DNA from 2 places in the Robinsoniella sp. RHS genome. Region 1 is predicted to be linked to the other one. Evidence: riboswitches for the same ligand, from Rfam matches in the RefSeq annotation. Region 1 holds a riboswitch; the other holds the start of a gene.
The links. Region 1 has a riboswitch for thiamine pyrophosphate ahead of RHS_RS10085 (thiamine-binding protein). Riboswitches for the same ligand answer to the same signal wherever they lie in the genome.
Positions count from the first base shown of each region.

Region 2: linked by a shared signal. The riboswitch ahead of thiC (phosphomethylpyrimidine synthase ThiC) and the one ahead of RHS_RS10085 (thiamine-binding protein) in region 1 are both predicted to bind thiamine pyrophosphate.

Region 1 is NZ_JNGB01000018.1:130,759-138,842, forward strand. It holds gene RHS_RS10060 (aminotransferase class I/II-fold pyridoxal phosphate-dependent enzyme) at 42-1,208, shown strand; gene murB (UDP-N-acetylmuramate dehydrogenase) at 1,519-2,430, shown strand; gene rapZ (RNase adapter RapZ) at 2,433-3,290, shown strand; gene whiA (DNA-binding protein WhiA) at 3,302-4,270, shown strand; gene RHS_RS10080 (HPr family phosphocarrier protein) at 4,263-4,517, shown strand; TPP riboswitch at 4,532-4,642, shown strand; gene RHS_RS10085 (thiamine-binding protein) at 4,749-5,045, shown strand; gene RHS_RS10090 (ABC transporter permease) at 5,014-5,778, shown strand; gene RHS_RS10095 (ABC transporter substrate-binding protein) at 5,893-7,008, shown strand; gene RHS_RS10100 (ABC transporter ATP-binding protein) at 7,137-7,877, shown strand.
Region 2 is NZ_JNGB01000045.1:10,947-19,030, reverse strand. It holds gene RHS_RS17875 (PLP-dependent aspartate aminotransferase family protein) at 1-973, shown strand, start outside; gene RHS_RS17870 (uroporphyrinogen decarboxylase family protein) at 1,014-2,135, shown strand; gene RHS_RS17865 (endonuclease/exonuclease/phosphatase family protein) at 2,514-3,569, shown strand; gene eis (enhanced intracellular survival protein Eis) at 3,670-4,887, shown strand; TPP riboswitch at 5,035-5,138, shown strand; gene thiC (phosphomethylpyrimidine synthase ThiC) at 5,278-6,591, shown strand; gene thiS (sulfur carrier protein ThiS) at 6,693-6,887, shown strand; gene thiF (sulfur carrier protein ThiS adenylyltransferase ThiF) at 6,891-7,712, shown strand; gene RHS_RS17840 (thiazole synthase) at 7,799-8,084, shown strand, end outside.

The DNA.
Region 1 (8,084 bases):
GTAGTGTCACATACATCGGAGAAAAGAGGGTTAAAAACGTTATGAATATTACATTTTCCAATAAGTCAAATATGTTTCAAGCGGGAATATTTGCCGTGCTCAATGAAAAAAAGGAAGAGTTAATAAGGCAGGGAAAGAAAATATATAATCTTTCGGTAGGTACACCGGACTTTAAAACCGCTCCACACATCATAGAAGCCGTATCTGAGGCTGCAAAAGACCCGGACAACTACAAATATGCCCTGGTAGATATTCCGCAGCTTATACAGGCTGTACAGGACTTCTACCAAAAAAGATTCCAGGTTGCGCTGGAAGCGGATGAAATTATGTCCATGAATGGATCCCAGGAAGGAATGGCACATTTTGCATGGACATTGTGCAACCCGCAGGATGTGGTGCTGGTTCCGAATCCTGGATATCCTATATTCAATATTGGTCCATCCCTATGCGATGCAAAGACAATACAGTATCCATTATACAAAGAAAATAATTTTTTACCCCGGCTGGATGAAATTCCGGAAGAAACAGCAAAAGCCGCAAAATTTATGGTAGTAAATTATCCGGCAAATCCGGTCTGCGCAGTTGCTCCTGACAGTTTTTATGAAGAGCTGGTCGCATTTGCCAGAAAGTATGAAATTGTAATCTTACATGACAATGCCTATTCCGATATCATTTATGGCGGAAGAAAAGGAGGTTCCTTTTTGCAGTTTGAAGGGGCAAAAGAAGTAGGTGTTGAATTTTATTCCCTATCTAAATCATTTAACTACACCGGTGCCAGAATGTCCTTTGCCATTGGAAATAAAAAAATTATCGAGAAATTCCGGGCGGTCAGAACCCAGATCGATTACGGTGTATTTCTGCCTGTTCAATATGGGGCAGCGGCAGCACTGAATGGACCGTTTTATATGGTAGAAGAGCAGTGCCGGGAATATGAAAAAAGAAATCAGGCGCTTTGCGGCGGACTTCGCAGCATCGGCTGGAATGTGCCAGACAGTGAGGGCACAATGTTTGTATGGGCGCCATTGCCGGATGGTTATACAGATTCGAATGAATTTGTAATGGAACTGATGGAAAAATCCGGCGTCATCTGTGTACCGGGCAGCAGCTTTGGAACTTTGGGTGAAGGATATGTGAGATTTGCCCTGGTGGAGAATGTGGAGCGGATAGAGGAGATTGTGGAGAGTATTCGGGCCAGTGGGATCTTATAAATAGTCTGATAAATTTACTTCGTATTACTTAGTGTTTATAGATTACATTTATTGTATCAAGGAGAACATTTAAAAGTACTTAATGATAGAATATATTTCTGTAAAATTCACATAGTAAGAGAAATCCATCAAAAAGAGGGCTTGAAATAAAGCCCTCTTTATTGTATTATAGGGAGTAAAGTACAGGCCAAATAAAATGACTTTTATAAATCGGTACAACGATACCGGGCAGCCGGTCAAATTGCTGGTCTATTTTTCCGGTTTAAGGGTATATATGGTACTGGATATAAAAACAGATTAGGGGTAAAAAGTGAATCAGGATTTGTATAATCAGTTGTGTGAGATTGTCGGAAGTGACAATGTACATGTAGATGAAGAAATGAAGAAACATACCACTTTCCGAATTGGAGGTCCGGCAGATTTTTATGTATTGCCTCATTCCAAAGATGAAATTGGACGTGTGGTGCAGGTGTGTAAGAACACCGGAGAGCCGTTTTATGTTTTAGGAAACGGCAGTAATCTTTTGGTGGGTGACAAAGGTTATCGCGGAGTCATTATTCAAATTTTTAAGAATTACAGTGATATTATAATAGAAGGAACGCAGATCACTGCAAAGTCCGGGGCTTTGTTGTCGAAAGTAGCTAAGAAAGCTTTAGATGCAGGACTTACCGGATTTGAATTTGCATCAGGGATTCCTGGGACAATCGGTGGTGCGGTAGTTATGAACGCAGGTGCCTATGGCGGAGAAATGAAAGATGTAATTCTTTCTGCCACGGTCATGACACAGGAAGGCAGCATTCAAAAGCTGTCAAATCAGGAACTTCAGTTAGGGTATCGAACCAGTCTGGTAGCCAGACAGAATGATATTGTATTGGAAGTAAGTCTTGAATTAAAAAAAGGTGATCCGGACCAGATCCGAAGCCTCATGGAAGAATTGAAAAATAAAAGAGTTACAAAACAGCCTCTGGAGTACCCCAGCGCCGGCAGTACGTTTAAACGGCCGGAAGGGTATTTTGCCGGAAAGCTGATTATGGATGTAGGACTGAGAGGATTTTCCGTTGGAGATGCTCAGGTTTCAGAAAAGCATTGTGGATTTGTGATTAATAAAGGGAATGCTTCTGCCAGAGACATTGTGGCACTGATGGATGAAGTTACCGGACGTGTGAAAGAACAGTTCGGTGTGACATTAGAGCCGGAAGTGAAAAGATTAGGAGAATTCTAAGGATGAGATTCGTAATTGTTACGGGAATGTCCGGAGCAGGTAAAAGTACGGCGCTTAAGATGCTGGAGGATGTTGGTTATTTTTGTGTAGATAATCTGCCAATACAGCTCCTGCGTAAGTTTGCAGAACTGGCCTGTACACCGGGAAACGAGATAAATAAAGTGGCAATGGGCGTAGATGTGCGAAACGGCAGGGCATTAAAGGAACTGGAACATGTTTTGGAGTCAATGGTAATAGAAGGATTCCATTATGAGATCCTCTTTCTGGATGCGGCAGATGCAGTTCTTGTGAAACGTTACAAGGAAACCAGAAGAGCCCATCCACTTGCAAAAAACGGCAGAATTGATAAGGGAATTGCCGCAGAGCGGGAACAGCTGGTTTTCTTAAAACAGCATGCGGATTATATCCTGGATACCAGTCAGCTGCTGACCAGGGAGCTGAAGCTGGAACTGGATAAGATATTTGTGCAAAACCAGGAATTTAAAAATATCATGATTACTATTTTATCCTTCGGCTTTAAATATGGGATACCAAGTGATTCAGATCTGGTATTTGATGTACGCTTTCTGCCAAATCCTTTCTATATTGAAGAGTTAAAGCACAAGACCGGAAATGACAGGGAAGTACAGGACTATGTTATGGGATATGACATAGCACATGAATTTTTGAATAAACTGACCGATATGGTAGAATTTCTCATACCGAATTACATTATAGAAGGAAAAAACCAGTTGGTCATCAGCATTGGCTGTACGGGAGGAAAACACCGTTCAGTAACATTGGCAAACAGGCTGTTCGAAACCCTTGGTCCCAAGGATGAATACGGACTGAAAATAGAACACAGGGATATTAATAGATAAGAGGGTGTGTTATGTCTTTTTCAAGCGATGTCAAAGAAGAATTATCAAGACAGTCCAGCAGCGCGAGACATTGCCAAATTGCAGAAATTACCGCAATCATAAGTATGTGCGGTGGTATATCCATCTCCAGCAAAGACAAATACAGTGTAAGAATCCAGACAGAAAATATCGCAGTCGCAAGAAAGTACTTTACTTTATTGAGAAAAACCTTTAATATAGAGACGGAGGTTTCTATCAGACAGAATGTGTCTGTAAGAAAAAGCCGCGTGTATATGGTTTTGGTAAAACGACACGAAGATTCACTTATGATTTTGAAGGCTGCCAAGCTCCTGAATAAGGATATGGAAGTAGAAGAAAATCTTTCCATAGTGAATAATATGGTGATTCAGAACACATGCTGTAAAAGGGCATTTATCAGAGGCGCTTTTCTGGCAGCAGGTTCGATCAGTGATCCGCAGAAGTTTTATCATTTTGAAATTGTCTGCACGACCATACATAAGGCAGAACAGCTGCAGGCGATTATAAATAGTTTCGATCTGGATGCCAAAATCGTAGCCAGAAAGAAATATTATGTTGTCTATATTAAAGAAGGCGCACAAATAGTCGATATATTGAATATCATGGAGGCACATGTGGCACTTATGAATTTAGAGAATGTCCGGATTTTGAAGGACATGCGCAACGAGGTGAACCGAAAGGTTAATTGCGAGACGGCTAATATTCATAAAACAGTCAGCGCGGCAGTAAAACAAATAGAAGATATCAAGTATATTCAGTCAACGGCAGGATTTGAGAGTCTGTCCGAAGGATTGGCTGAAATGGCAGAACTACGGTTAGCCCAGCCGGATGCGACACTAAAGGAATTGGGAATGTTGTTAACACCTCAAGTTGGAAAATCAGGAGTAAATCATAGATTGAGAAAATTAAGCAATTTAGCGGATGAGCTAAGAGAGAACAAGGAGGAGAAACATTATGATTAAAAAACCTATCACAATTCAGATTCCAAGTGGATTGGAAGCAAGACCGGTAGCACTTTTGGTGCAGGTGGCAAGCCAGTATGAGAGCGATATCCATGTAGAATGTGGTGACAAGAAAGTGAATGCTAAGAGTATAATGGGTATGATGACTTTGGGCCTGGTAGCAGGTGAAAATGTTAATGTCATTGTAGAAGGCAGCGATGAGCAGGAAGCTATGAACAATATTGAAAAATATTTAAGCAGCAAATAATAATTATAAAAGCAACAAGAAATAAGGGGAGTCGGGAGAACCCGGCTGAGAGTAAACTACACCAATGTTTAGACCCATAACCTGATCTGGATCATACCAGCGTAGGGAAATATACCAATGGAGCAGTTTTCGTAACTTTAGATAAATTGCAGCTGATTGATAAAACCCTATCGAGTAGATAGGGTTTTTGTTTTATATAAAATAATAATATAAGAAATGGAGAAATGAAAGATGAATGCAAGTGTAGCGATCCAAACTTTACCGGAAGCAAAAAATGATGAGGAATTAATCCGTATTGTAGATGAAGTAATTGCGTATATTAAAAGCACGGGTTTAAATTATTATGTAGGACCTTTTGAGACTGCAATCGAAGGTGATTATGATGAGTTAATGGATATTATCAAAGAATGCCAGCACATTGCAATACGCGCAGGTGCACCGTCTGTTGCGGCATATATTAAAGTTTCCTATAAGCCGGAAGGAGATGTACTTACGATTGAAAAGAAAGTTACAAAGCATCACCAGTAAGCTTTATTGTATCAGTGCGATCCTGGCTTTGCTTGTTTTATGGCAGGCGGCATCATCATTTGAACTGGTGCCTTCTTTTATGCTGCCGTCGCCGGTGGCTGTCATCAAAGCATTTGTAAGTGATTTCAACTTATTGATGATGCATTTGGGGACAACGCTGATTGAGGCTTTTCTGGGTCTGGGAATCGGCATATTGACCGGATTTCTGGCTGCGGTGTTGATGGATCGTTTTGAAGGGGTGTATAAGGCATTTTATCCGATCATGGTGATTACCCAGACGATCCCTACAATTGCCATTGCACCGCTTTTAGTATTGTGGATGGGATATGATGTTGCGCCGAAAGTTACATTGATTGTAATCGTAACTTTTTTCCCGATTGCAGTGGGACTTTTAGAAGGTTTCCGGGCGGCGGATAAAGATACCATGAATCTTATGAGATCCATGGGGGCAAGCCAGGGACAGATTTTTCGCTATGTGAAACTTCCCGGTGCGTTGGGCAATTTTTTTACAAGTCTTAAAATTTCAGTCTCTTATTCTGTAGTGGGAGCAGTGATTGCGGAATGGCTGGGTGGATTTCAGGGGCTTGGAGTATACATGACCCGGGTGCGGAGTGCTTATTCTTTTGATAAAATGTTTGCAGTAATTTTTCTGATATCAGCAATTAGTCTGGTTCTGATGTGGCTGGTAACAATACTGCGCAAGAAGTTGATGCCCTGGGATCATTTAGAATAATACATGAAAAAAATGTGATTTATAAATAGTAAAAACATTTGCAAATATTTGCAACAGTGAATGTAATTCGATTAGTGAATATATTTGAAACAGAGAATTTAGAGGAGAATACAAATGAAAAAGAATTTATTGGCGGTTACGTTAAGCCTGACTATGGTTATGGCTCTGGCAGGCTGCGGAACCAGTGCGTCAAAAGGAGAAATAACCGGTGCATCCGGTGATACACAAGCTGTAGAGACAGAAAATCCTGCAGCACAAAAGGACAGTACGGCAGAAGACGGCGGAGAAGCGCAGTCAGAGAGCCAGGCAAAAACAGCAGGAGAAAAGACAAAGCTCACATTTGTACTGGACTGGACACCGAATACCAACCATACCGGACTCTATGTAGCTCAGGAAAAGGGATATTTTGAGGAAGCCGGTCTGGAAGTTGAGATTGTACAGCCTCCGGAAGATGGTGCTACGGCACTTGTTGCTTCCGGAAAAGCACAGTTTGGCGTGGATTTCCAGGATTCGCTGGCTCCTGCATTTGCAAGGGAAGATCCGCTTCCGGTAACGGCAGTTGCAGCTGTGATCCAGCATAATACATCCGGAATTATTTCCAGAAAAGGGGAAGGCATGGACGCACCCAAAGGGATGGAAGACCATGTTTATGCTACCTGGGATCTACCGGTAGAAAAAGCGATGATTGCAAATGTAGTAGAACAGGATGGCGGTGATTTCAGTAAAGTGAAACTGATTCCAAGCACAGTAACAGATGAAGTGACTGCTCTGAAATCAAAACAGGTGGATGCTATATGGGTATATTATGCGTGGGGTGGTATTGCTACAGAGGTAAATGACCTGCCAACAGATTATTTCGCATTTAAGGATATCAACCCGGTATTTGATTATTATACCCCTGTTATTGTAGCCAATAATGATTTTCTGAAAGATAATACGGATGCAGCAAAGGCATTTATGTCGGCTCTGGCAAAGGGATATGAGGATGCCATTAAGGACCCGGCTGGTGCGGCGGATATTCTCTGCAAGGCAGCACCGGAATTGGACAGCAAACTGGTTCAGGCGAGCCAGGAATATTTAAAGGACCAATATCAGTCGGATGCAAAGAGCTGGGGATATATCGATGCGGCAAGATGGGATGGGTTTTATGGCTGGCTTAATGAAAACAAGCTGGCAGATAAAGAAATTCCTGCAGGATACGGTTTTTCCAACGAGTATTTACCACAATAAGCAGCACGATTCAGTGGGACAAGTGTGAAAGAAAATCGCTTTCACACTGCTGATTAAGATATAGCACAGCTTTCACACTGCTGATTAAGGAATAGCACAAGCCAGCTTGCACGATTCAGGGGGACAAAATGATAAAATTAGCGGCAAACCATATATCAAAGGCATTTGAAGATAAACAGATATTATCAGATGTATCAATAGAGGTAAGTGAAGGGGAACTGGTCTGCCTTCTGGGGGTCAGCGGTGTGGGAAAGACCACACTCTTTAACGTTATTTCAGGGCTGGCTTCACCGGATGGCGGAGAAATTTTACTGGATGGAAAAAATATTACCGGACAGGCCGGGTACATTAGCTATATGCTTCAGAGAGACCTGCTGCTTCCGTACCGGACAATTGAAGATAATGTGGCGCTCCCCCTTCTGGTAAAAGGTATCGGGAAAAAAGCGGCGAGAGAAAAAGTATCTTCCTATTTTAAAGAATTTGGATTGGAAGGAACAGAGAAAAAATATCCCAGCCAGCTTTCCGGTGGAATGAGGCAGAGAGCGGCGCTGCTAAGAACCTATATGTTTTCTCAGGGAGTGGCACTTCTGGACGAACCGTTCAGTGCCCTGGACACGATTACAAAAGGTGCAATGCATAAATGGTATCTGGATGTCATGGAACATATCCGGCTGTCAACCATATTTATCACCCATGATATAGACGAGGCCATTATCCTGTCAGACCGCATCTATTTATTAACCGGGCAGCCAGGGCAGATTACAAAAGAAATCCGGATACAGGAGCCAAAGCCCCGAAGGGCTGATTTCAACCTGACAGATACATTTCTGGATTATAAGCGGGAGATTATAAAAGCGTTAGAACAATAAGAAAAGCTGTTATATAAAGGGAGACCTTGATATAATGGCTTTTTTTAGGAATGAGAAATATTGTAAAAAAGCAAACAAATGTTTGAAAAATAGTGTGGGCTGTGGTATACTAGGACACAGTTAATAATGATGAAAAAAGAATCTGAAGTTTTTGCAGAAAGCGAATTTGAATAATATCGGATTTTGCAGGACAAAGAGTATGTGAGC
Region 2 (8,084 bases), on a different contig from region 1:
ATTAGAGCATGGATGCCGGGCGGCTGCTTTTGGAAGCGGGATGGCGGCAACATCAGCAGCGATTCTGGCAACCTGTAAAGCAGGAAGCCATATAATCTGTATGCGGGATGTATACGGGCCTGTAAAGAATATTTTAAACCGGTATATGATTCCTAAGCTGAATATGTCTGTTACTTATTGGGCAGGAGAGAGCCTGGATGAACTGGATAAGGCAATCCTGCCGGAAACAGATCTGATTATGATAGAAAGTCCGGCTACCTTTGTCTTTACTGTGGTTGATATCGCAGGCGTAGCAGCAATTGCAAAAAAGCATGGGGTGAAAACGTATATTGACAATACATACTGCACGCCGCTTTATCAGAAACCGCTGGATCTGGGGATTGATCTGGTTATGCATACCCTTACCAAATATATCGGTGGACACAGCGACATTATGGGTGGTATTCTCACATCTGCAGATGAAGAACTCATGATTGAAATCCAGTTCACCGTCCGTGAGCTTTTTGGAGCTAATATGGGACCCATGGAAGCCTGGCTTGCAATCCGGGGACTTCGGACTATGGCACTCAGAGTGGCAGAACATGGCAGGACGGCACAGATAATTGCAGAATATCTGGAGAAGCATGAAAGAGTGGAACGCGTCTATTATACCGGTCTGCCGTCCCATCCCCAGCGGGAGTTAATCGAAGAGCAGCAGAAAGGACACACAGGATTACTAAGTTTTGTGCTGAAGGATTCCCCCGATGAAGCGGTAAAAGTAATTAACAAATTAAAACTATTTGGAAAAGGCTGCTCCTGGGGAGGATTTGAAAGTCTTGCCCTCTGTCCGCTGTATACGGCAACGGAAGAGGAAATAAAATTTTTGAATCTGTCAGATCATGACCGGGGGCTGATACGTATCCATTGCGGTTTAGAAGGCGTGGATAATCTGATGGAAGACTTAGAAAATGCATTGGAGCGTGTCTTAAATTGAATTTTTATCAGGATGAAAAAGAAGAAATGGGGTGGCGGAAATGAATTACAGAGAAAATATTATGGCGATTCTAAATTACAAGCCTTATGAAAATATGCCGGTAGTGTCCTTTGGGTACTGGGTGGAAACGCTGGACAAATGGGCAGCGGAGGGACATATTACCAGAGAAGAAGCAGAAGGTTACCGGAAGTTTGGGGACAATTCTGAGGCTGATAAAAGTGTGATGAAAAAACTTGGGTTTGATTTTAACTGGAACTCCTGCGTAGGATGCCAGGTGGACATCTATCCAAGATTTGAAGTGGAGGTAATGGAAGAAAGGCCGGATGGCTCCAGGATCATCCGGGATGAGCTGGGGCTGATTGTACTGGAAAAACCGGGGACAGTTTCCATACCAGCAGAGATTGGAACCTCAATGACCGACCGTCAGGCATGGGAAGAACATTATCTTCCCCGTCTGCAATGGTCTAAGGAACGTATGGATGAAAGCCTGTTGAAATCACTGCAGGATACCTCCGGGCGTGAGGTTCCCGTTGCAATACACTGCGGTTCGCTGCTTGGCAGGATGAGGGATCTGCTGGGGGTAGAGCAGTTAAGCTACTTATATATGGATGACGAAGAGCTGTATGCAGAAATAATCGATACCATGGCAGGGCTGTCTTACAAGTGGGTCAAAGCGGCGCTGGAATCCGGAGCAAAGTTTGATTATGCCCATTACTGGGAAGATATCTGTTTTAAAAATGGTCCGCTGGTGATACCCGGTGTGTTTGATGAGTACGTAGGTCCTCATTATAAAAAGACAACAGAGCTGTTAAAACAATATGGCGTAACCATAGTTTCAGTGGATTGTGACGGTTTGATTGATTCCCTGATACCTACCTGGCTGGAAAATGGCGTCAATACTATGTTTCCCATTGAAGTAGGCACGTGGAATGCGTCCATAGAGCCATGGAGAGCAAAATATGGAAAACAGATTCGCGGTGTTGGAGGTATGAATAAAACCATATTTGCCAGAGATTATAAAGCCATAGATGCAGAGATAGAGAGACTGAAGCCGCTGATAGAACTGGGGGGATACATTCCCTGCCCGGATCATCGGATTGCCCCGGATGCCATATTTGAAAATGTACAGTATTACTGCGAACAGATTCGCAGGATCATTTAAAGGAATTTGTGCAGCAGCAATTCTGGAACTGCTTACCGCTGGACAAGTAAAGGAAAAGTGGCAGTACCCGTACAGTATTGCGTAATTAACTTTTAATTGCGCGAGCTGTACGGGTACTGTTATTTTTGTGGGAAAATGGCTGCCCGTTTAAACGTGCTGTCTGATATTTAAGGAAATCTCGCTTTCTCTTTCTGCATATGATAGAATAGAAGAAAAAGCAAGTATCGGATACTGTATGGATTGAAGTGAAATGCAGGCAGTAGGATGTCAGGGTTGCAGAAAAATATGAATGGAAAGGAAGCCACGCTGTGATTTCTTCAACCTGTATGATTTGTGGCCGTATCCCAGGTAAGAACGGGATGCGTTATCGGTGTGAAAATGGCAAAAATGATTTTAAAAGTGATTATTGGTGTAATGGCGGTGGTATTTCTGATAGGAGCAGCCGGTGTAATTTACCTTACTGTAAGGGAATACAGACCAAAGAAGAATGAAAAAGTAGAAGTTCCCAAGGGAAGCAGGAAGCTTTCGGTATCCGATAAACTAACATTCCTGACATGGAATACCGGATATGCCGGTTTAGATAAAACCCAGGATTTCTTTATGGACGGTGGTACGAAGGTGATGCCGGATAAAAAAGAAGAGGTACTGGCAAATATGGAGGCAATTTCCCAGACATTAAAAGAGAATGCGGCGGATGTCTATTTTCTTCAGGAAGTGGACATTTATTCAAAACGTTCCTACTACCAGGATCAGACAGCATTTTACAGAGAAGAACTTGGGATGGGAAATATGTTTGCCTATAATTTTAAATGTGACTTTGTTCCTTATCCGCTGCCGTTCATCGGACATGTGGAATCGGGCGTCGCAACATATACGCAGCTGGGGGCAGCAGAAGCCAGTCGTATAGCACTGCCGGAGTCTTTTTCCTGGCCGGTGAAAACATGTAATTTAAAGAGGTGTCTGTTGACGACCAGGATACCTTTCGAGGACTCAGACAAAGAGCTTGTACTTGTAAATCTCCATCTGGAGGCTTATGACGATGGGGCAGGGAAGAAGGCGCAGGGTGCGCTGCTGGCACAGGTTTTGGAAGAAGAGTATCAAAAGGGAAATTATGTGATTGCCGGAGGTGATTTTAATCAGACCTTTTCTTCGGTAGCCAAGTATCCAATCTGGAATAAAGATGGATGGGTACCGCCCAAAATGGATGAAGACAGCCTTCCGGAAGGTTTCCGCTTTGTTATTGATGATTCAGCACCTACCTGCCGTCTGCTGGATGCACCGTATACCGGTTCGTATGATACTTCCCAGGTATATGTTCTGGATGGATTCATTGTTTCTGAAAATATAATGGTAGAAACGGCGGATGTAGTTGACGTAGGTTTTGAGAATACAGATCATCAGCCGGTGAGAATGACGGTGAATCTGAAGTTCTAACGTAGATTGGACAATTACATTTCCCTGTGTTAGAATAAAAAAGATATAAAGACACGCTATATATATATAAGATAAGTTTTGACAATTTCTTGGAGGAAAGATGAAAAACGAAGATATGTTTCAAATGCGGCAGTTAAAGGACAGCGATCTGGAGGAGTTTAATGCGCTGCTTCGCTATGTATTTCAGGTTACAGGAGATGAGTTACTAAAGTCAGGCTGGGAAGAAGATGAAATCCAGCGTGCAAAAGCACCAATATTAAAGCAGTCCTATATACTGGGCTATTTTCATAAAGATAAACTGGCATCCCAGATAGTAGTATACCCCATGGAAGTGAATGTCTATGGAGAGATCTATAAGATGGGAGGGATTACAGGGGTTGCTACCTATCCTGAATATGCCGGCAGAGGATTGATTCATACCCTGATGCTGAAAATTCTGGAGCATATGAGGGAAGAAAAGCAGTCTGTTTCATTTTTGTATCCATACTCTATTCCTTTTTACAGGAAAAAGGGATGGGAAATTGTATCAGATCAGATTAAGTTCAGCATTAAGGATACACAGCTGCCCAAGAAGCAACCCGTTCCCGGTATGGTAGAAAGAGTAGAATGGGATCATGAAGACTTAAAGAACGTTTACCGGTACTTTGCAGTCCAAAGACACGGAGCTTTAATCAGGGACGATCTGGCATGGGAAGAATACTGGCGCTGGGAATCCGATGATGTCATTGCGGCAATCTATTACAGTGAAGAGCATAAACCGCTGGGGTATATTGTATATTCTATTGAAAATGAAGTATTTAACGTCAAAGAAATTCTCTATCTGAATATAGAAGCAAGACATGGAATCTGGAATTATATCAGTTCTCATTTTTCAATGATTACTGAAGTAAAAGGATATAATTATACCGGGGAACCCCTTGCTTTTCTTCTGGAAGACAGTGAAATCACCGAGACCATTGCACCTTATATTATGGCAAGGATTGTAGATGTCCGGGAATTCATTCTGCAGTATCCATTTCAGGTAATGCCGGAAGACTTTCATATTCATTTAATTGTTCATGATAATATGGCGCCCTGGAATGAAGGAGATTTTCAGATTTACTGGAAGGATCAGAAGACATATTGTGATCAGGAAAATGATCTGCCGCTTACGAATATCGTAGAGTTAGATATACAAACTCTGACCACAATGTTAATGGGATACAAAAGGCCTTCGTATCTGTATGAAAATGACAGGCTTGATATGGAATATTATATGGTACAGATATTAGAACGGCTAATACCGGTGGGAAAACCATATTTTTCCGATTATTTCTAAATTAGTGATATCCCGTTCTGTGCTTATAAAATAAGGGCTGAAATTACACTAGGTGGATTTCGGCCTTTATTTTAATTTCACAGGACGAAAAGATTCACCCCCCCTATTGACATTTAAATCCCACACGCCTATAATAACACTAACTGAATAGCTATGCAGGGGAACTAATAATAGTTGAGATTGATATGTATATATCTAACCCTTTGAACCTGACAGTTAACACTGTGGTAGGGAGCATTCGATGAGTAATAGTTGGATGTTCACTTTTTAGTGAACATTTTTTTATGAAAAACAGAGTGAACTGGCAGGTAAGCAATTACCTGTCTTTTTTCATGCAATAAACCAGGCATTTGCTATTCGTTAATACAAACACATAAGGAGGAACAGCAAATGCGCGCATATTACACGCAGATGGAAGCAGCAAAGAAAGGAATTGTAACACCGCAGTTGGAGATTGTAGCGGCAAAAGAAGAAATGGAGGTTCCCAAATTAATGGAACTGGTGGCATCCGGACAGGCAGTAATTCCGGCTAATGTACATCACACCTCTCTCTCTCCGGAGGGAATCGGAAGCGGACTTCGCACTAAGATAAATGTAAATCTGGGAATTTCAGGGGACAGTAAGGATTATGACCGGGAATTGAAAAAGGTGCAGATGGCAATTGATTTTGGAGCAGAAGCAATCATGGACCTGAGTAATTATGGAAAAACACATGACTTCCGGGAAAAATTAATTGAGATGTCTCCGGCAATGATTGGGTCGGTACCGATGTATGATGCCATTGGTTATTTAGAGAAAGATTTGTTAGAGATCACGGCAAAGGATTTTTTAAGAGTGGTAGAAGCACATGCAAGAGAAGGCGTTGATTTTGTTACTATCCATGCCGGATTAAACCGCAGAGCGGTGGAGAGCTTCCGCAGGGCAGGACGGAAAATGAATATTGTTTCCAGAGGAGGTTCCCTGTTGTTCGCCTGGATGGAAATGACGGGAAACGAAAATCCATTCTTTGAATACTATGATGAAGTGCTGGATATACTGCGGGAACATAATGTGACAATCAGTATCGGAGATGCTCTGCGTCCGGGATGCATTGCAGACAGTTCCGATGCGGGACAGATTGCGGAGTTAATAGAAATCGGCAACCTGACTAAATGGGCATGGGAAAAGGATGTGCAGGTATTAGTAGAGGGGCCGGGACATATGGCAATGGATGAGATTGCTGCAAATATGAAAATGGAAAAGAGAATCTGCCATAATGCCCCATTCTATGTTCTGGGCCCTCTGGTAACGGATATTGCACCGGGGTATGATCATATTACATCCGCAATCGGAGGCGCAATAGCGGCTGCAAACGGAGCGGACTTCTTATGTTATGTTACTCCGGCGGAACACCTGCGCCTGCCGGATGTGAGTGATGTAAGAGAAGGCATTGTAGCCAGCAAGATCGCAGCCCATGCAGCAGATATCGCCAAAGGAATCAAAGGAGCCAGAGATATTGATAACCGTATGGCAGAAGCAAGGCATAAGATGGACTGGGATGAAATGTTTGACATCGCAATTGATGGAAAGAAGGCAAAAGAGTATTTTGAAAGCACACCTCCGGCGGACCGCCATACCTGTTCCATGTGCGGAAAAATGTGTGCAGTCCGAACTACAAATATGATCCTGGAAGGCAAAAAGGTAGAATTCTGTACGGAAAAGTAAAAATTTATATTAGACCCTCACGGCAGTCTCCCAATTTACATATAGGCAGGTCCGCTTGCCGCGCTGCTGTGGGAATAAAGAAACAGGACGGGATATAAATCATGAAAATAAATGGACAGACAGCAGAACTAGTAAAAACAATAACGCTGGAAGAATTTCTGATAGAAAAAAATTATAATCTTTCCAGAATCGCTGTAGAATTAAATGGAGTAATCGTACCAAAAGGGAAATTTGCAGGCATTGTTTTAAACGATGCGGACTGCCTGGAAATCGTCAGTTTCGTAGGCGGAGGTTGAGCAATGCAGATAAAATTAAATGGAAAGATCACCAAAATTCAGTGCAATACCCTGGCGGAATTAAAAGGACAGTACGGCAAAGAAGAGGATATCGTAATCTTAAATGGTTTTTCTGTTCCCATAGAAGAATTCATCAGTGGGACAAGAACATTAAAAGAGATGGATGAGGTGTTTTTTATACATAGAGGGGTGCTGCCGGGGCAAGAGGAGCTGGAGGCCATGATGGCATCCAGGCACACCCCCGGGGTCTGGGAAAAAGTGAACAATGCCTGTGTCGCAGTAGCGGGACTGGGCGGCCTGGGATCTCACATTGCGGTGATGCTTGCAAGGACAGGCGTAGGGAAGCTTTTGCTGGTAGATTTTGATGTAGTAGAACCGAGTAACTTAAACCGCCAGAACTATCTGGTTTCCCATCTGGGTAAGAAGAAAACAGAGGCATTAAAAGAACAGATTGCCCAGATCAATCCTTTTATCCAGGTAGAGACAATAGACAGAAGGGTAACCTCACAAAATGCGGCGGGTATATTTGAGGAATATCCCATTATATGTGAAGCATTTGACAGGCCGGAAGCCAAGGCGGCTCTGGTAAATGCGGTACTGATGGAACTCCCGGAATCCACAATCGTTTCCGCATCCGGGATGGCCGGATATGACAGTGCCAATGAAATAAAGACCGTGCGTAAGATGTCAAGGCTCTATGTGTGCGGGGATATGGAAAATGAAGCAAAGGAAGGAAGAGGGCTGATGGCACCCAGAGTCCAGGTGTGTGCCGGACATCAGGCCAATATGGTTCTGCGTCTGATACTTGGAATCACGGACGTATAGTGCGCGGTCTGCATCAATAGAATATCTGCGGCAAACGCAGGAATACAGGTTCATCATAAATGTTTCGAAAGGAAAAGGATACAGAAATGGAAGATAAATTAATCATAGGCGGTCATGCCTTTGAATCCAGGTTTATCCTGGGATCAGGCAAATTTTCATTAGAGATGACCAATGCAGTTATTAAAAATGGAGGAGTGGAAATGGCTACACTGGCACTTCGCCGTGCCAATGTAGGCGGGGAAGAAAACATCCTGGACTATATGCCGGAAGGCATTACCTTACTGCCAAATACATCCGGTGCCAGAACGGCGGAAGAGGCGGTCCGCATTGCACGTCTGGCAAGGGAAATCGGCTGCGGTGACTTTGTAAAAA